Regions from separate parts of the Paraburkholderia sp. A1RI-2L genome, predicted to be linked through region 2. Evidence: riboswitches for the same ligand, from Rfam matches in the RefSeq annotation. Region 2 holds a riboswitch; the other holds the start of a gene.
The links. A riboswitch is a leader RNA that binds a small molecule or an ion and turns the genes downstream of it on or off. The one in region 2 is predicted to bind glycine.
Positions count from the first base shown of each region.

Region 1: it holds a riboswitch for glycine, as region 2 does, so the genes downstream of both, PWP93_RS22805 (D-amino acid dehydrogenase) here and gcvT (glycine cleavage system aminomethyltransferase GcvT) in region 2, are expected to answer to the same signal.

Region 1 covers NZ_JARBTA010000002.1:1,744,691-1,754,522, reverse strand. The annotation lists gene xsc (sulfoacetaldehyde acetyltransferase) at 1-1,449, opposite strand, end outside; gene PWP93_RS22830 (nuclear transport factor 2 family protein) at 1,599-2,003, opposite strand; gene PWP93_RS22825 (PLP-dependent aminotransferase family protein) at 2,159-3,733, opposite strand; gene PWP93_RS22820 (ABC transporter permease) at 4,214-5,068, shown strand; gene PWP93_RS22815 (ABC transporter substrate-binding protein) at 5,093-6,112, shown strand; gene PWP93_RS22810 (ABC transporter ATP-binding protein) at 6,165-6,902, shown strand; glycine riboswitch at 7,004-7,103, shown strand; gene PWP93_RS22805 (D-amino acid dehydrogenase) at 7,254-8,507, shown strand; gene PWP93_RS22800 (LysR family transcriptional regulator) at 8,580-9,530, opposite strand; gene speB (agmatinase) at 9,706-9,832, shown strand, end outside.
Region 2 covers NZ_JARBTA010000001.1:2,857,638-2,867,469, forward strand. The annotation lists gene PWP93_RS13075 (L-serine ammonia-lyase) at 1-846, opposite strand, end outside; gene PWP93_RS13080 (alginate lyase family protein) at 942-1,988, opposite strand; gene gcvP (aminomethyl-transferring glycine dehydrogenase) at 2,267-5,233, opposite strand; gene gcvH (glycine cleavage system protein GcvH) at 5,333-5,713, opposite strand; gene gcvT (glycine cleavage system aminomethyltransferase GcvT) at 5,793-6,911, opposite strand; glycine riboswitch at 7,001-7,144, opposite strand; glycine riboswitch at 7,193-7,308, opposite strand; gene PWP93_RS13100 (hypothetical protein) at 7,405-7,776, opposite strand; gene PWP93_RS13105 (oxidoreductase) at 7,958-9,007, opposite strand; gene PWP93_RS13110 (UvrD-helicase domain-containing protein) at 9,309-9,832, shown strand, end outside.

The sequences.
Region 1 (9,832 bases), on a different contig from region 2:
GCTCATGCCCCATGCGCCGTCGCCCGCATACGAGACCGCGGGGCGGTGGGGCGCGGCAACCTTCGCGCCGATGATGGTCGGGAACGCATAGCCGCAATTACCCCAGCTCATCGCCGCGAAGAAGCTGCGCGGCTTGTTGAAGCGCAGGTAGCTGTTGGCCACCGAGTTGATGTTGCCGATGTCGGTAGACACCATGACGTCCTCGGGCATGGCCTTTTCCAGCTCGCGCAGCACCTGGCGCGGGTGCAGATACTCGCCGCCGGTGGGCGTGCGCTCGTGCTTCTGCTCTTCGATCATGTCGAGGCTGTAGGCGTCGCGCTCGTGGGTCCACGAATCGAGCTCTTTTTCCCACGCGGCCTTTTCGCCGGCGATCTGGTCGGCGCGTTCGCCGCGCGTGGCGTCGCTCACGAGGGTACGGTTCGCGAGACGCTCGGTGAGCGCCTGCGCAGCCGCCTTGGCGTCGCCGCAAATGCCCACCGAAATCTTCTTCACGAGGCCGAGCATCTTGTGATCGGCGTCGATCTGGATGATCTTCGCGTCTTTTGGCCAGTAGTCCATACCATGTTGCGGAAGCGTGCCGAACGGTCCAAGACGCGAGCCCAGCGCGATCACCACATCGGCGCGCGAGATCAGCTTCATCGCGGCCTTCGATCCCTGGTAGCCGAGCGGGCCGCACCAGAGCGGATGGTTCGCCGGGAACGAGTCGTTGTGCAGGTAGCTGTTCACGACCGGCGCGCCCAAGCGTTCGGCGAGCGCCTTGCACTCCTCGATCGCATCGCCCATCACGACGCCGCCGCCCGAGATGATGACCGGGAATTTCGCGCTGGCGATCAGATCGGCCGCTTCGTTCAGGCTTTCGGCGCCGCCGGGGCCGCGGTCGAGGCGGCGCGGCTGCGGAATCTCGGCCTTGATCTTGCCGTAGAAGTAGTCGCGCGGAATGTTCAGCTGGGTCGGGCCCATTTCGGACATGGCGCGGTCGAAGCAGCGCGCGGTGTATTCGGCCATGCGCGCGGGGTGGGTCACGTGGCCCTGGTACTTCGTGAACTCCTGGAACATCGGCAGCTGATTCGCTTCCTGAAAGCCGCCAAGGCCGATGCCCATCGTGCCCGCCTCGGGCGTGATCATCACGACCGGGCTATGGGCCCAGTACGCCGCCGCGATAGCAGTCACGCAATTGCTGATGCCGGGGCCGTTCTGGCCGATCACGACGCCGTGACGGCCCGACACGCGCGAGTAGCCGTCGGCCATGTGAGCCGCGCCTTGCTCGTGAACGACGGGAATGAGGCGGATGCCGGCGGGCGCGAAGATGTCCATCGCGTCCATGAACGCGGAGCCCATGATGCCGAACATGTCGGTCACGCCGTTGGCCGCCATGGTTTCAACAAAGGCTTCGGACGGGGTCATGTCCTGCGGGCCGCTGGCCGCCTGGGTCGAGGTCTTTTCGCTCATCAACTGTCTCCGGTTGTCGTGTGACGGCAATGCCGTGCTTTCAATGCTATTCGGCGTCCCATGAGGGTCAAGGGAATCCGAACTCGATGGGTGAATCTGAAATGGAATGGAACGTTTCGTTTCAAAACGCCGGGTGCCACTGCGTGGACTTACGCCTGCAGCTTCGGGCGTTCCTTGCGGAACGCGCGCTTCACGGCAATGCGTCCGTCGCGGAACTCGAACAGATCGCAGCCTTCGGCTTCGATGCGCCAGCCTTCAGCGTGCGTGCCCGTGAACACCCATTCGGACACGCCGCGATCGCCCGCGACGTAGTGGCGTCCCGCGCCCCAGTGGGCGTCGGGAAAGGTGCGAAAGACGGCTTCGAAGGCGGCGCGCACCGCTTCGCGTCCAACGAAGCGGGTGCCGTAGACTTCGGGGCCGCCAGCCGCGTCGAATACGCAGTCTTCGGTCATGAATTCCATCAGCGCATTGGCGTCATGACGGTTGAAGGCATCGGAAAAGGCGGCGAGCGTGTCGGCCGTGACGGTGGATTGGGCGCTGAGCGTATCTGCCATACGTGTCTCCAGTTGGAAGCCGGCGCCGTGCACGAGAAGTCGTGCGTGGCACCGTATATCGACACGTTAAGGTTTGCTCATCGAGTGCGGTAGCACCAGTGCGAATCTTTCGCCTGGGCCAGCATGCGGGCCGCTCAGGGCCGCGGCGGGGACGCTCAGGCGGGACGCTGCAGACGCACGACTTGCGCGAGCGCGCGCACACCGGGTTCGATCTTGTCGAGCTCGATGGCGGAGAAGCCCATGCGGAACCAGGGGCTGTGTTCGGCGTCGTCGGCGAAGAACACGCCGCCGGGCTCGATCAGGATGCCGGCCTCGCGCGCATCGTCGGCGAGGCGCGCGGAGTCGAGCCAGGGCGGGCCTTGCACCCAGCACGACGCGCCGCCGCCGACCGGCACGTAGCGCACCTCGGGTAAATGCGTATCGAGCGCCGCCATCAGCGCGCGCGCCCGCTCCTTGTAGGCATGGGCGAGCCGGCGCAGCAGCGCGTCGTGATGCCCGAGCGCGAGGAAGGTCGCGAACGCGCGCTGGATATAGGCCACCGGGTGACGCACCATCAGGCGGCGCAGCGCGCGCAGCTCGCGCACGAGCTCGGGCGGGCCGACCACGTAGCCCAGACGCAGGCCGGGCGCGAAGGTCTTCGAAAGGCTGCCGACGTAGATCACGCGATCCGCCGTGTCGAGGCTCTTCAAGGCCGGATGCGGCGTGCCGGAGAAGGTGTTCTCGCTCTCGTAGTCGTCTTCGATGATGACGAAGTCGTGCTGCTGGGCGAGCTCGAGCAGCGCGCGGCGGCGCTCGATGGGCATGGTGGCCGTGGTCGGGCACTGGTGGCTCGGCGTCACGAACACGTAATCGCAGCGCGCGAGCGAGTCGGCGAGGCGCACCGGATCGATCCCTTCGCCGTCTATCGGCAGTTCGAGCAGATTCGCCTTGCGGTTCACGAAGATGTTGCGGGCATCGGGATATCCCGGATTCTCGAAGCCGACCGTCGTGTTTTTCCCGAACAGCAAATCGGCGACGAGGTAGAGCGCCTGCTGGCAGCCATTCGTAATGATGATTTCGTCGGGCATCGCGAACACGCCGCGCCGCGGCAGCACACGGGTGCGGATCTGCTGGATCAACGACTCGTCGTCGCGTTCGATCAGGTCGGGCGCCCAGTTGCGGATCTCCATGATCGATAGCGCCTTCAGGCAGCACTCGCGCCAGTCGTTGGTGGGAAACAGCGATTGATCGAACTGCCCGTAAATGAACGGATATGCATAGTTCTGCCAATTGGCGGGTTTGACGATGTTGCGCTGGGCCGAGGGCGGGCGCTGGATGCGCGATTTCCAGACCGGGGCGAAGGGCGACGCCGCGCCATGCGGCTCGGCCGCGACGGCTTGATCCGCGCGCTGCTGCTCCCGCTGCTGCACGCGCTGCTGCGCCTGCTTTTGCACCGTCACGCCGTGCAGGCCTTCCAGCATGGCGGGGTTGACGAAGTGGCCGCTGCGCTCGCGCGAGACCAGATAGCCTTCCTCGACGAGCATCTGATAGGCGAGCACGACGGTGTTGCGGGCGACGCCAAGCTGCTCGGCCAGTTCGCGGCTCGACGGCAGCGCGGCGTCGGGCGGCAGTTGTCCGTCGAGGATGGAGGCCACCAGCATCTCGCGAATCTGGTGCTGCAGACTTGTTTTCGACTCCGGTGACCGTCGGAACTGCTGGGCCCAAAGGGCGGACGGGGTGCGGGTCGGCATGCTTGCTCCTGTGATGGGTGAGGGCGGTGAGAGGGCGGTGAAAGTCCGAAAGTTCGATCGCCGGTTTGCAAAGCCGATAAATCGACCTGACATTCGGCCATTATCGGCCCACAATATTCAATAGGGGCCTCCCGAGTCGATTAGGTGAATTTCGGAGCGACGGTTCGCGATGAACCTGCCTCACCGGCCTTCGGGAGAACCCTCACGGGTGCGGGCGAGCGCTTGCCGCTGCTGCGACGCAGCGCGAGCGCAGAACGGCGAGCGGGCGCGCGGTTTGCGCACGCCGTCCGAATCATCGAAGGAATCCATGGTGCCGGGCTCATCTGGCACTGGCTCCATCGGATCTTCCCGCGTGGTACTACCCGCCGTTTTATTGATTGAGAATCCTTGGTTCAACGGGCGAGACGCTAACAACAAGCGTGGTGAAACAAAAAAGCGTTCCGCGGCGAGCTCATTGCATTTCAACTTGAGGAGACGGCGGTGAAAGCCTTACCCAGACTGACGAAAATGATGAAGCATCCCGTCGACTCGCCAATCGAGCCGGTGATCAAGATACGCCGCGGCCACGGCAAGTTCAATTCCTGGTGGCTGACGACCGCCGTTCTCGCGATCTGCGTCGTGCTTTGGCAGGCGGTATCGAAAGCAGGCATTTTTCCGTCCTTTGCGCTCCCTTCGCCGGTGGCGGTGTGGCAAGCCTTCGTCGACATCATCCATAACGGCTACGGCGGACAGTCGCTCATCAGCGACATCCTGGTTAGTTGCTTGCGCATCGTTGTGGGTTTTGTCGGCGCGATTGTGATCGGCGTTCCCGTTGGCCTGCTGATGTCGCGAAACAAGATCGTATTCGACATCATCGACCCGCTGCTGCAGTTCATTCGGCCGGTTCCGCCGCTTGCCTATATCCCGCTGCTGGTGGTGTGGTTCGGCATCGGCGAATTGCCCAAGGCCATTCTCATTCTGGTCGGCACCATTCCGGTCATCATCATCGGCACCATGTCGGGCGTGAAAAGCACGCCGGCGCTGCGCATCTCGGTGGCGCGCACGCTCGGCGCGACCAACGCGCAAATCTTCCGCAAGGTCGTGCTGCCCTCGGCCATGCCGGAAATCTTCACCTCGATGCGTGTGGGCATCGGCGTGGCGTGGACCTGTCTCGTGGCCGCGGAACTGATCGCGGCGAGCAGCGGGCTGGGTTGGCTCGTGCAGTTCGCAGGACAAGCCTTGCAGGTTGCCATCGTGATCGTCGGCATCGTGATCATCGGGTTGATCGGGTATGCCATGGAGCTGGCGATTCGCAAGATCGAAAACATAGTCGTTCCCTGGCGCGGACATAACTGATCGGGTCATCCGAGGAGACGAAAAATGAAAAAGATGCAATGGATCTTTGGCGTGAGCGCGGCCCTGCTTGCCAGCAGCTGCCTGGTGCCCGGCGCGGCTTACTCGCAGGGCAAGCCCGAAGTCATCATCGGCTACGAGGACAACGGCGCCGATCCGTACATGGTGTCGATGGCCGAGCATCTGTTCGAAAAGCATATGAACGCCAATGTCGAGTACAAGCTCTTCAGCTCGGGCCCGGCAGCCATGAGCGCGCTGGCGTCGAACAGCCTCACGTTCATGTGCGGGCTTGGCGTGCCGCCGCTCGTCACCGCCATCGCCCAGGGCTTGCCGATGGCCATCGTGTACAACCAGGAGCGCTATACCAATGCGGCCGGCATCGTGGTCAAGCCCGATAGCGGCGTCCACGACGTGGCAGGGCTCAAAGGCAAGAAGATCGCGATCGTGGCCGGCTCGCAGGCTTCCTTCGAACTGGCGACCTTCCTGGCGCAAGCGCACGTGCCGTATGAATCGGTCACGCAGGTCAACATGGCGCCGCCGCAGATGCGCACCTCGTGGGTGACCGGCGCGATCGACGCGGCGATCGTCTGGGATCCGGTCTTCAGCGCGCTGCGCGCAGCCGGCGGCAAGGCCATCAAGACCGACGGCGACCTGCCGCGCGAAGCTTCCAGCTACAACGTGTGCATCGCCAACGCGGAATGGGCGAAAGCGCATCCGGACCTGGTGACCGGCTTCGTCAAGGCGCTCGACGCGGGCTATCAGGTGACGATGAAGAATCGCGACCAGGCGATCGCCGAGATGGCGAAGGCCACCGGCGTGACCGTGCCGGTTGCGACGAGCGAGCTCGCCGGTTACGAGCTCTTTTCCGGCGCCGACCAGACCACGCCCAAGGTGATGGGCCTCGACGCCGGCGTCAAAACCTCCGCGACGTACCAGACGCTGGTGAATACCGCCAAGGTGCTCAACCAGATCGGGCGTATCCCGTCCGTGCCGGCGAACTTCGACGCGAACGTCGCGCCGCAGTATTCGAAAGCGTTGGCGCATTGACTCATTCGCGCATTGATCCATTGACGGTCTGACCGTCGAACAGGAGACGAACTTGAACATCGTCATCGATTCCCTGTACAAGACTTTCGGCGCCACCACGGCACTGGAAAACATCAATCTGCAGTTCCGGGGCGGCGAATTCATCACCGTGCTCGGCTCTTCCGGCTGCGGAAAGACGACCTTGCTGCACCTGCTCGCCGGTCTGACGTCGCCCTCGCGGGGCAACATCTATATCGATGGCGAGGTCAAGGAACAGCCCGGCGCCGACCGTGTCGTGGTGTTCCAGCAGGCCGGCTTGTTTCCGTGGCTCAGCGTGGAAGAAAACATCGAGTTCGGTCCTTCGCTGCACGGGGTTCCCAAAGAGCAACGGCGCAAGGATTCCGCGGAGATCCTGCGCATCATCGGCCTGGAATCGTTCGCCAAACATAAGCCCTACGAGTTGTCGGGCGGCATGCAGCAGCGCGTGGCGATCGCGCGGGCGCTCGTCATGAAGCCGAAGGTGCTGCTGATGGACGAGCCCTTCGGCGCACTTGATGCGCAGACGCGCCATTCCATGCAGACGTTCTTGACCGAGCTATGGGAGAAGCTTCATTGCACGATCGTGTTCATCACCCATGACATCGACGAAGCGATCTTTCTCGGCACGCGGCTCGTGGTGCTTTCGGCGCGTCCTGGGCGGGTGGCGCTCGACGTGCCCATCGAGCTGGACCGCCCGCGCACGCCGGAGGTCGCGTTCGAGCCGCATTTTCTGGAGTTGAAGAAGACGGCGATGGGCATTCTCGCGCATTGATGCATGCGCTCCCCGAGCGCGGCGGTCAACGGCCCATGAGCAGCGTGCCAGCGAAAATCGCTTGCAAGCGCAATAACGGCCCGCTATCGTTGCGCTGTTCGACACGCTGCAGCGGGAGAGACCGTCACTGCGAAAGCACCTGACGGCGCCGACGGAGCAACCGCCCCGGAAACTCTCAGGCACAAGGACCCTGCAGCAAGAACATCTGGAGAGCGGCGCGAACGCGCCCACCGAAGGAGATTTCCGCGCCGGCGCGTCCAGCGCCGGCGCGGAAAGAAACTCTCAGGTACATGGACAGATGGGGCACAGGTGTCGGAAACGACAAGTGCTCAATCTAATCTGGACCATGTCATGTCACGAATCGCCATTATTGGCGCCGGGATTACCGGCGTCACGACCGCTTACGCCCTCGCCAAGCGCGGTTTTCGCGTTACCGTGCTCGAACGCCATCGCTATAGCGCGATGGAGACTTCGTTCGCGAACGGCGGCCAACTCTCCGCATGCAACGCCGAAGTCTGGAACAGCGCCGCCACCGTTATCAAAGGCCTGCGCTGGATGCTCACGCGCGACGCGCCGCTGCTTGTAAACCCGCTGCCGGGCTGGCACAAATATTCGTGGATGGCCGAGTTCCTGCGGCAGATTCCGAACTATCGGGCAAACACGCTCGAAACCGTGCGCCTTGCCATCGCGGCCCGCGAACACCTGTTCGAGACCGCGCGCAAGGAGGGGATCGAATTCGACCTGGAACAGCGCGGCATCCTGCACATCTTCCGGGACCGCAAGAGCTTCGACGCTTCATCGAAGGTCAACGCCATCTTGACCGAAGGCGGTCTCGACCGCAGGCCGGTGACCGCAGCCGAGATCCGCCAGATCGAGCCCACGCTGGAGGGCGCGTTTTACGGCGGCTTCTTCACGCCCTCCGATTCGACCGGCGACATCCACAAGTTCACGCGCGGCCTGACGCAAGCGTGCGTGCGGCACGGCGTGGAGTTTCGCCACGACACGCAGATCACGGCGATCCGGCGCGATTCGGACGGTGTCTTTACGGTATCGGCGACGCAGCAGGGCGCCGCTCACGACGCGAGGTTCGAGCGCATCGTCGTTTGCGCGGGCGTCAACAGCCGCGCATTCGCGTCGATGCTGGGCGACCGCGTGAACGTGTATCCGGTGAAGGGCTATTCGATCACCGTATGCCTCGACGACGAGACGAGCCAGCGCGCGGCGCCATGGGTCAGCCTGCTCGACGAGAGCGCCAAGATCGTCACAAGCCGGCTGGGCGCCGAGCGCTTCCGCGTGGCCGGCACGGCCGAGATCAACGGCCTTAACCGGGACATTCGCGCCGACCGCGTCGCGCCGCTCGTCGAGTGGACGCGGCGCCTGTTCCCGCAGGTCAGCACCTCGCGCGTGATCCCGTGGGCCGGACTGCGGCCCATGTTGCCGAGCATGCTGCCGAAGGTCGGCCGGGGACGCATGCCGGGCGTGTTCTACAACACCGGGCACGGGCACCTCGGCTGGACGTTGTCGGCGGCAACGGCGGAGAACGTCGCCGCGCTGATCGAGGGCATGGCGGGCAGTGCCCAGGACGTTCGCTTGGCGACCGCCTGAGCGTCGCGGCATCGTCGCTTGACTTGACCGCAGCACCTCATGGCCGCCCGCGCAAGCACGCGGGCGGCGCGGCTATTTGCGGCGCGCGGGCGGCTTTTCGTCCGCGTGCTGGTCCGCGTGTTCATGCACCCAGACTTCGTGCAGGTCCACCATGAAGGCCTGCAAAATAGAAGGTACGGCAGAGGCCCGGCGCGTCGCCGCGCAAAAGGGCGACTGCATGCCGAACTGCTCCGGGCCAATGCGCCGCATCTCGTCGCGCTCGACCCAGCGCGCCGCGTAGTGATTTGGAAGGAATCCTATATACGCGCCCGAGAGAATCAGGATCGCCTGCGCCTCGACGTTGTCGACGGTCGCCGCGGCCTTGCTCGCACTCAGCATCTTCAGGTCGTGCTGCTGCAGGTAGCCGCGCGCGGCGATGCGGCTCGTGGCAATGGCTTCGATCTGAATGCCGTTTTCCCGTGCCCCGGCAAAGAGCGGATTGCCCTTGCCGCAATAGAGCCCATCGGGCTCGAGATAGAGCTCGGTGTAGGCGAGCCCCGGCACGTGAATCGGGAAGTGGCCGATCGCGACATGGAGCCGGCCGTCGAGCACGCGCTCTTCGAGTTCCGCCGGCGTGCCGACGTAGACGTCGACATGCACGTCGTCGCCCCGCGAGACGAACTTCTGCAAGGCCCGCGGCAGCGGCGAGGCGAGGTCCGTCACCGTGTTGTCGATGATGCCCAGATAGAGCCTGCCGGCGATATGTTGCTTGAGCGCGTCCGTGTCCATGCAGAACGCCTCGACGGCCACCTGCAGTCGCTGGGCCGCCTCATAGGTGGCAAGTCCGTGCTCGGTCAGGCGGAAGCCGCCGCGGCCGCGCTCGCACAGCTTGAGACCGAGGCGCGTTTCCAGCGTGGTCATCTGCTCGCTGATGGTCGACTGGCTCACGTTCAGGGTCGCCTGGGCCGCGGAGAAGCCGCCGCAGCGAACGACATGCATGAAAACCCTGAGCAGTTTGAGATCGACGTCCCGCAGTTGCATCATTGCCCGCGTTCTCCATAATCGCTTGCTTCGGATATTCCGATATGAACATCTGATACCCGGGATTTTTGGTCAAAAATAATGCGCACATAGTGTCTCAAAGCGGCGGCCCGGCAGAAACCGGGTCGTTCACCGATTACTGACTGGATCAGCCAGCGGATCACACACGGAGACACTCATGCCGGGCAATACGTACGAAAGCGGGCGGCTGGACTTGCCGTTCGTGGGACATTGCACTTTCGCGAAATCGCCGGTCTGCCTCGACTGGGACCGCATCGACGCCGATGTGGCAATTCTTGGCGCCC
Region 2 (9,832 bases):
TTCCTCGTTCACGGCGATCGCGTAGAGGTTGATCCAGTCGATCATCGAGAGCGGGTCTTGCAGCGCGCGCTCGGGGTTGCCGGTGAGCGCCTTGTAGAGCTGCGCGGCGCGCCGCTTCACCTGGAACGGGCCGGGCAGCGTGCCGTCGGCGTCGGGGTTGTTGATGCCGCAGCCGCGCGACACGCACGATTGCATCACGTCCCAGATGCGCAGCAGGCCCGAGCGGATTTCCGCGTCGCTATGCCAGACGCGCTCGTTGTCGAGCATCAGCTGCGCGATGCTCTTGCCCGTCGATTGGCACATCGCGAGCATTTCGGCGCCCGTGCCGAACGGATGCGGCAGTTGCTGCGCGGCGGCCAGCACTTTGGTGTTGGCCGCGCCCGCGGTGACCACGAAGCCGCCGCCCACGGAGAGATAGGTGCTCTCGCGCAGCGTCGCGCCGCTCGCGTCGAGCGCGCGCAGCTTCATGCCGTTCGGATGCTCGGGCAGCGCCTGGCGATAAAAAGCGATGTGCTCCTTCTGCACGAACGGGACGACGTGGCTGCCGAGCAGCGCGAGCTGGCGCGAGACGCGCACGGTTTCGAGGCGCTCGGAGATGGTATCGGGGTTGACGGTGTCGGGCGCGTCGCCCATCAGGCCGAGCATCACGCCGCGGTCGGTGCCGTGGCCCTTGCCGGTCGCGCCGAGCGAGCCGTACAGCTCGACCTTCACGGAGGCGGTGGACGCGAGCAGTCCATCGCGCTCGAGTCCTTCCGCGAACATCAGCGCCGCGCGCATCGGCCCTACGGTGTGCGAACTCGACGGCCCGATGCCGATTTTGAAGAGATCGAAAACGCTTACTGCCATGGGTACTGCTCCTGCTTCGTCTAGTCGGTTTCAATGAGTGCCGCGCACGCCTGGTCTCGCTGCCCGCCGCACCCACCGCGACCACGGCGCGCTTGTCAGCGCGCCGGCAACGGCAGACAGACGGCCAGCCACGCCGGCGGCGTGGGCGCGAGACGTAGCGCGATTGGCGTATAGCGGCCGTCCAGTCGGGCGGCCAGGTGATATAGCTCGGCGGCGTTCTTCGGATCCCATGCGCCGGTGTAACCGGGCAACCCGGCTTCGCGGCGCCTGGCGTCGAACGGCACGCTCGAACGTACGAATTCCTCGTGGGTCTTCTCGCCCATCGCATAGGGCGTGAGCCAGTTCAGCGCGCCCGCGAGCGTCGCGCCGTTGGTTCCACGCTCGGGCAGCCAGTTGCGGTTGTGCCGGCGCGCGGCGAGCGCGGCGGCCACCAGCGGCTCCAGGTCGTAGGTCACGTAGTGCAGCGCATCGCGCTCCGTGAAATCGAGCGTCGCGCCGTCGGGCGCGACGTTGTTGCCAATCTGTTCGATGAACAGCCGCTGCGCCGCCGCAATCAGCTTGCGGTTGTCGAGCGTGAACGCCGCCATCGCTATCAGTTTGACCCGGTGGCTTTGCCAGTTGTTCGCGAACGTGCCCGTGAGCGGGCGCGGCTGCTCGTCCACCTGCTTGATGTAGCCGTTCACGAACTTGTTCAGGAACACCATGGTGGCGTTGCGCGTTTTCACGGGCAGCGCGCTCGCGGTCATGTCGTAGGCGAGAATCAGCCCGTCGAAGTGCGTTTCGTCGATGGGGTTGAAGCTCGGCTGATAGGTCGTGACCCACGCGAACAGAAAGCGGTCGACGAGTTTCAGGTAGCGGTCGTCGCTCGTGGCGCGCCAGGCGAGCGCCGCGTTGCGCATCAGGTCGAGTTCCTTCTCGGCCTCCACGCTCTGATCGTAGATGCCCTCGTGCGGGAGTGTGCCTTCCGTGTGCAGCCGTGCCAGCGGATGCGGCACGTCGTTCACGTGCGCCTGCACCTCGGCCACGAGCGCTTTCACGCCCGGATCGGCGTTGGTGCGCTCGCTCGTCTGCAGCGCGGGCGCCGCGCAGAAGTTCATGGCCGCATGGGCGAGATTCGCCGCGCCCGGACCAGCAAGTCCCATGCCGAACAGCCAGGCCGTGACGAATGTCCGCGCGTGTTGGCCCGATGCACCCTTCGTGGCCCGCGTGGCTTGTGTTGCCGCCGGGGCATGCCCGGTCAAGGCCGTTCCCACCTTCCGCGCCATGCGCGACTCCCTGGTTCAAGGCTGACAGGTGTGTGATGTTAACGGTTTGGCGCGAGTTTGCGGGGGCAAATGTGCGGCGAGCAAAAACCGCCGCGGCTCCTCGCGGAGCGTGCGGCGGCTGCTGGTGTTGCATTGACTGGGCGATCAGGCGCGTTTTATTCGCCCTGGCCGGCGTTTTCGCTCGCATATTTGCCGATCGGCACGCACGAGCAGAACAGGTTGCGGTCGCCGTAGACGTTGTCGGCGCGGCCAACCGGCGGCCAGTACTTGCGCCCGACGAGCGACGCCACCGGATAGGCTGCCTGCTCGCGCGAGTAGCCGTGCTGCCACTCGTTGGCGACCACGACCGCTGCCGTATGCGGCGCGTGACGCAGCGGGTTGTCTTCCTTGTCCGCGCGGCCCTCTTCCACGGCGCGGATTTCCTCACGGATTGCAACCATGGCGTCGATGAAGCGGTCGAGCTCTTCCTTCGACTCCGACTCGGTCGGCTCGACCATCAGCGTGCCCGGCACCGGGAAGCTCATGGTGGGCGCGTGGAAGCCGTAGTCCATCAGGCGCTTGGCGACGTCGTCCACGGTGATGCCGCTCGAATCCTTGATGGGGCGCAGATCGAGAATGCACTCGTGCGCGACCAGGCCGCCCGGGCCGCTGTAGAGCACCGGATAGTGCGGCGCGAGCTTCTTCGCGACGTAGTTCGCGTTGAGGATTGCCATTTCCGTTGCGGCGGTGAGGTTGGTCGCGCCCATCATCGCGATGTACATCCACGAGATCGGCAGGATCGAGGCCGAGCCGTAGGGCGCCGCGCTCACCGCGCCGATGCCGTTGCCCTGGTCGGTCGAGCGCTTGTAGCCCGAGGAAAGCTGGTTCGGCAGGAATTGCGCGAGGTGAGCGCCCACCGCCACCGGACCGACGCCGGGTCCGCCGCCGCCGTGCGGAATGCAGAAGGTCTTGTGCAGGTTCAGGTGCGAGACGTCGCCGCCGAACTGGCCGGGGGCCGCGAGGCCCACCATCGCGTTCATGTTCGCGCCGTCCACGTAGACCTGGCCGCCGTGCGCGTGCACGATCTCGCAGACTTCGCGCACGTTGCCTTCGAACACGCCGTGCGTCGACGGATACGTGATCATGATCGCCCCGAGCTTCGCAGCGTGCTGTTCGGCCTTGGCCTTGAGGTCGGCGAGATCGATGTTGCCCTGGGCGTCGCACGCGACCACCACGACCTGCATGCCGGCCATCTGCGCCGAAGCCGGATTGGTGCCGTGCGCCGAAGCGGGAATCAGGCAGACGTTGCGATGGCCTTCGCCGCGCGAGGCGTGGTACGCGTGGATGATGAGCAGGCCCGCGTACTCGCCCTGCGAGCCCGCGTTCGGCTGCAGCGAGACGGCGGCGTAGCCCGTGGCCGCCACCAGCATCTGCTCGAGCTGATCGACCATCTCGCGATAGCCGACGGTCTGCTCGGTGGGCGCAAACGGGTGGATGCGGCCGAACTCGGGCCACGTGACCGGCAGCATCTCCGAAGTGGCGTTGAGCTTCATCGTGCACGAGCCGAGCGGGATCATCGAGCGGTCGAGCGCGAGGTCCTTATCGGCGAGGCTGCGCAGATAGCGCAGCATTTCCGTTTCCGAATGATGGCAGTTGAAGATCGGATGCGTGAGGTACGCGCTCTCGCGCACGAGCGCGGCCGGGAACGTGGCCGCTTCCTGCGCCACGAGTTGTGCGTCGAGCGCATCGACCGAGGGCGCTTCGTTTGCGAACGCGGCTTGCGCGAACACGGCGAGCAGATCGGCCAGATCGCCGCGCGTGGTGGTTTCGTCGACGGAAATGCCCACGCGCGTCTCGCTCACGCGGCGCAGGTTCATGCCGCGCGCGAGCGCCGCGTCGTGCAGCGCCTGGGTGCGCGCGCCTGCTTCGAACGTGAGCGTGTCGAAGAACGATTCGTTCACGAGCGTGTAGCCCAGTTGCTTGGCACCCGCCGCCAGAATGGCCGCGACGCGGTTCACGCGCTGCGCGATGCGTTTGAGGCCCTGCGGGCCGTGATAGACCGCGTACATGCTCGCCATGATCGCGAGCAGGGCCTGCGCCGTGCAGACGTTCGAAGTGGCCTTTTCACGGCGAATGTGTTGCTCGCGCGTTTGCAGCGCGAGGCGCAGCGCCGGGTTGCCCTGGGCGTCGACGGTCACGCCGACGAGACGGCCCGGCATCTGGCGCTTGAATTCGTCCTTCACCGCGAGATAGGCCGCGTGCGGGCCGCCGAAGCCCATCGGCACGCCAAAGCGCTGCGAGTTGCCCACGGCCACATCGGCGCCCCATTCGCCCGGCGGCGCGAGCACGGTGAGCGCGAGCAGGTCGGCGGCGGCGATGACCGAGCCGCCGGCTGCGTGGACGGCGGCGGCGAGTTCGCGGTAGTCGCGCACATCGCCGTTCACGCCAGGATACTGGAGCAGCACGCCGAACGCGCCTGCTTGCGCCGCCTCGGCGGCGGGACCGACCTTCACCTCGACGCCGATCGGCTTCGCACGCGTCTTCACCACTTCGATGGTTTGCGGCAGCACGTCGTCGGCGACGAAGAACACGTTCGACTTCGACTTGCCCACGCGCTGCACGAGCGTCATCGCTTCGGCGGCGGCGGTGGCCTCGTCGAGCAGCGACGCGTTCGAGATCGCGAGGCCCGTCAAGTCGACGATCATTTGCTGGAAGTTCAGCAGGGCTTCGAGGCGGCCCTGCGAGATTTCCGGCTGGTACGGCGTGTAGGCCGTGTACCAGGCCGGGTTTTCGAGCACGTTGCGCAGGATCACGGCCGGCGTGTGCGTGTCGTAGTAGCCCTGCCCGATATAGGAGCGGAACACCTGGTTCTTGTCCGCGAGCGCGCGCAGCGCGGCAAGCGCTTCGGCTTCCGAGCGCGGCTGCGAGAACGGCCCGAGCGGCAGCGTCTCGTTGCGGCGGATCTTCGCCGGAATCACCGCATCGATCAGCGCGGCGCGCGAGGCGAAGCCGAGCGCGTCGAGCATCGCCTGCTGGTCGGCCGAATCGGGGCCGATGTGGCGGGCGGCGAAAGCGTCATGCGCTTCGAGCGCAGCAAGCGAGAGCGGGGAGTTCATCAGACGATCCGGGTGTTCGAGCTTCATGGGGGTTCCGGGTTTTACTACCGGCACGGGCGGCGCGGGTTGAAGTGCGCGCCGTCCGCGCCGTTACGGTTAAGACAGGGTTGCCTGCTGAATGGCCGATCAGGCGCCGATGGCCTTTTCGTACACAGCAGCGTCGATCAGCGCGTCGAGCTTGGCGTCGGCGGCCGGCTTGATCTTGAAGAGCCACGACTCGTACGGGGCGCCGTTCACCTGGTCCGGGGTGTCGACCAGCGCCGAGTTCGATTCGATGATCTCGCCCGCGACCGGTGCGTAGATGTCCGAGGCGGCCTTGACCGACTCGATCACGGCAACCGCGTCGCCGGCGGTGACGGCGCGGCCCGCATCAGGCAGTTCGAGGAAGACGATGTCGCCGAGGGCTTCCTGCGCGTGATCGGTGATGCCGACGGTCAGCGTGCCGTCGGCTTCGGTGCGGATCCATTCGTGCGATTCGGTGTATTTCAGATCGGCCGGGATGCTCATGGTTGCTCCAGTGCGTGGTTCGTTATGGCTTGAAAGAGGGGGGGCGTGCGTGGCGCGGATCCTCGCGGATCGCCTTGGCTCAAGCGGCGAGCACCTTGCCGTTGCGCACGAAGGGCAGTTTTACCACGCTTGCGGGCAGGGCCTTATCGCGGATCAACACCTGCACGACGTCGCCCGGCTGCACGCCCTGAGGCACGCGCGCGAAGGCGATCGATTCCTGCATCGTCGGCGAGAAGGTGCCGCTCGTGATTTCACCTTCGCCCTGCGGCGTGACGACTTTCTGGTGCGCGCGCAGCACGCCGCCGGCCTTGCCGTTTTCCTTTTGCAGGATCAGGCCGACGAAGGCCATGCGCGAGCCGTTGGCTTCGAGCACGGGGCGGCCGACGAAGTCGCGCGGCTCCTTCATGTCGACGGTCCAGGCAAGGCCCGCGTCGAGCGGCGAGACGGTGTCGTCCATGTCCTGGCCGTAGAGATTCATGCCCGCTTCGAGGCGCAGCGTGTCGCGCGCGCCGAGGCCGCAGGGCTTCACGCCCTGGCGCTGCAGGGCGTCCCAGAACTCACCCACGGCGGCGGCGGGCAGCACGACTTCGAAGCCGTCCTCACCGGTGTAGCCGGTGCGAGCGATCATCAATTCGCCGAACGGCGAGGCTTCGATCTTCGCGGCGTTGAAGGGCTTGAGCAGTTCGGTGGCGCTGCGCGAGGCGGGCGCGACTTGCCAGACCTTTTCGCGTGCGTTCGGGCCCTGCACGGCGACGATCGCGAGATCGCGGCGCGGCGTGATGGTGAGGCCGAAGCCGCCTTCGGCGTTGAGCTTCTCGAACCAGGCGATGTCTTTTTCGGCGGTGCCCGCGTTGACCACGGTGCGGAACGAATCTTCAGCAAAGTAATAGACGATCAGGTCGTCGATCACGCCGCCTTCGGGGTTCAGCATGCACGAGTAGAGCGCCTTGCCCGGCGTGACGAGCTTGGCCACGTTGTTGGCGAGCGCGCGGGCGAAGAACTCGCGCGTCTTCGCGCCCGAGAAGTCGACGACGCACATGTGCGAGACGTCGAACATGCCGGCATCGGTGCGCACGGCGCGATGCTCGTCGATCTGCGAGCCGTAGTTGACGGGCATGTCCCAGCCGCCGAAGTCGACCATGCGGGCATTGAGCGCGCGATGCGAGTCGTTCAGCGGGGTGCGTTTGAGTTCGGTCATGGGGCCTCAGGCGGTCACGAAAAATCGCGCGAAAACGAAAAAGGCCATGCAGGAAACGCCACAGGCCCAATGCCTGGGGTCGGTTCTTGCATGGCCCCTCTGTCCTCGATACCTGAGAGATTGCGCCGTGCTTGATGGTGCTCGATGGCGCGCGCCCCTTCGGTGGGCAGCCTGAACGCCAGGAGTTACGATCCTCCGCCGCCGTTCTACTGCCGCTCTCCAGAGTTGCGGATTCGAAATTCACGCGCTGCGCTGGAAGGCGAGCGGGCGATTCGAAGGTCCGGCGCGCACGGTCCTTTTGCCTGAGAGTTTGTGGGTTGCCCCTTCGGCGGCGCCGCGCATTGCACCCGCTCGATGGCAGGGTGCGACAAACGGCGCGCTCTCCCGGCGCGCGCAGCGATTGTGCGCGACGCTTGGGCGGTGTGTCAATGCGGAAAAAATCGGGGCAGGCGGCGCGCGGCTGGCTGCACAGCGCGTCGCCTGAGGTGCCGGGTTACTCTCCGATCGCGCGCGCCGCCGTATCCAGCTCCTGGTTCAGAACGTGTTGCTCGTCGGCGGAGATGCCGCCGCCGTGCTGGCTGGCCATGTCGTGCGCTTCGCCGCGGATCGTGTCGAGGCGGTGATGGAGCGCAGCGCCCTGGGGCGGCGGATAGTAGCCCTGATTCACGCGCATATCGATGCGGCGGGCCAGATTGTCGAGGCGTCCGTCGATCTGATGCAGGCGCTCCACGGCCATATCATGCGGGCTCGGGCCGGGATTCGGGGCCACCACCACGGTGGGGCGCGGGGCGGGCTGGTTGACCACGCACGCAGCGAGCGTCGAGATGAGCGCGCCGGCGGCGGCGTAGCGGATGGCACGGTTCAAACGGGTCATTGAGACTCTCCTTGTTTGCAGCTTCTCGTCGTCGTTGCTGCATTTTTTTGCGTCGTACGTCCGCAAACGTGCCGCGCGCGCCGCCCGATGACCCGGGTGCGGCGCGCACTTGTAACGATTTGTTCAGACCTTTCAGCCGCGTCGGTGAAATGCAAGCTGCGAGGCGGGCGGCTCAAGCCGCACGCGTGAACGCAATCGTGCGGCCTTCGGCTGCGCTTTGCGTGGCGATCTCGATGATGCTCATCACGTCAATGGCATCCTGCGGGCTCACCGGGAATGGCTCGCCATCGCGGATCGCGGCGGCGAACGCGCGATAGAGATCGGCGTAATTGCCGGCGGCGTTGGGCACGGTGCGCTCGGCTTCCGTGCCATCGTCGGCGAGTGTGTGCAGGCGGCCCGCTTCGTTGCCTTCGCCGAAACCGGGCTGGCCCGGACGCAGCCCCGCCTTCAATTGATCTTCCTGCGTATCGAGCCCGTTCTTCAGGTAGCTGCCGCGCGTGCCATGAATCACGAAGCGCGGCGCGAACGCGGCCAGCGCGCTCGCGTGGAGCACGGCGTCATGGCCGGGGTAGCGCAGCACGAGATGCGCGTAGTCGGGCGCGCTGGCATTGTCGCGGCGCGTGTGGACGAACGCCGTGACTGCCTCGGGCGCACCGAACAGCGCGAGCGCCTGGTCGATCAGATGCGGCCCGAGGTCGTAGAGCAGGCCGCCGCCGCGCGTGGCGTCCTCGCGCCAGCGCTGGCGCACCTGCGGGCGGAAGCGGTCGAAATGCGACTCGAAGTGCGTGACGCGCCCCAGCGCGCCGTTCGCGAGCAGCTCGCGCACGGTGAGGAAGTCGCCGTCCCAGCGGCGGTTGTGGAACGGCGCGAACACGAGGCCACGCTGCTTCGCGATGGCCGCGAGCGTGCGCGCCTCTTCAGCGCTGAGCGTGACCGGCTTGTCGACGAGCACATGCTTGCCGCGCTCCAGCGTGCGGCGCGCGAGCTCGTAGTGCGTGTCGTTGGGCGTGGCGATCACTACGCATTCGATGGCGTCGAGCGAGAGCAGGGCGTCTAAGTCCGGGACGATCGCGGCGTCCGGGTAGTCGGCCTGCGCGCGCTCGGCCTGGCTCGTCGCGATGACGGCAAGCGTGGCGGCGCCGCTATGGGCGATCACGGGAGCGTGGAAGGTCTGGCCGGCGAAGCCGTAGCCCATCAGGCCGATTTGCAGGGGGGCAGTCATGAAGCGCGTCCTCTTTCCAGCAATGAAGCGGCGCGGCGCGAGCCGTCGCCGGGGGTGGCGGGAGCCCGTCATTGTGGCACGCGTAGCAGGGGCGACGCGTGAACGGCCTCGGGGCCGCATCGATGTGAAGCCGCCTCGTGTTAACATCGCACCTCTCGCGTGAGAGGCCGCAGCGCTGTTGAGCGCGCCTCGCGCCATGCCGTGCCGGCCGCCGCGCTTTAAAGCCCTTGGGGCCCGAAGCCGCAGCGCCACGAAACGCACGCCTCCTGGCCGTACCACCTGTTTTTCCAATCCAGCAACGATGTCCGCAGGCCTGAATCCCGCCCAAAGCGAAGCGGTGCGCTATCTCGACGGTCCCTGTCTCGTGCTCGCCGGCGCGGGCAGCGGCAAGACGCGTGTGATCACGCAGAAAATCGCGCATCTGATCGAAGCGAAAGGCTTCGAGCCGCGCCATATCGCGGCCGTCACCTTCACCAACAAGGCCGCCGCCGAAATGCGCGAGCGCGTGGGCAAGCTGCTCGAAGGCAAGACGCTCACCACGCCCGGCAAGGAAGGCCGCAAGGTGCCGACCAACCAGTTGACGGTTTGCACGTTCCACTCGCTGGGCGTGCAGATCCTGCGCCAGGAAGCCGAGCACCTGGGCCTGAAGCCCCAGTTCTCCATCATGGACTCCGACGACTGCTTCTCCATGATTCAGGAGCAGGTGGGCTCGACGGATAAAGGCTTCATCCGCAAGATCCAGTCGATCATCTCGCTGTGGAAGAACGGCCTCGTGATGCCCGAGGAGGCGCTCGCCACCGCGTCGAACGAAGACGAGCACCAGGC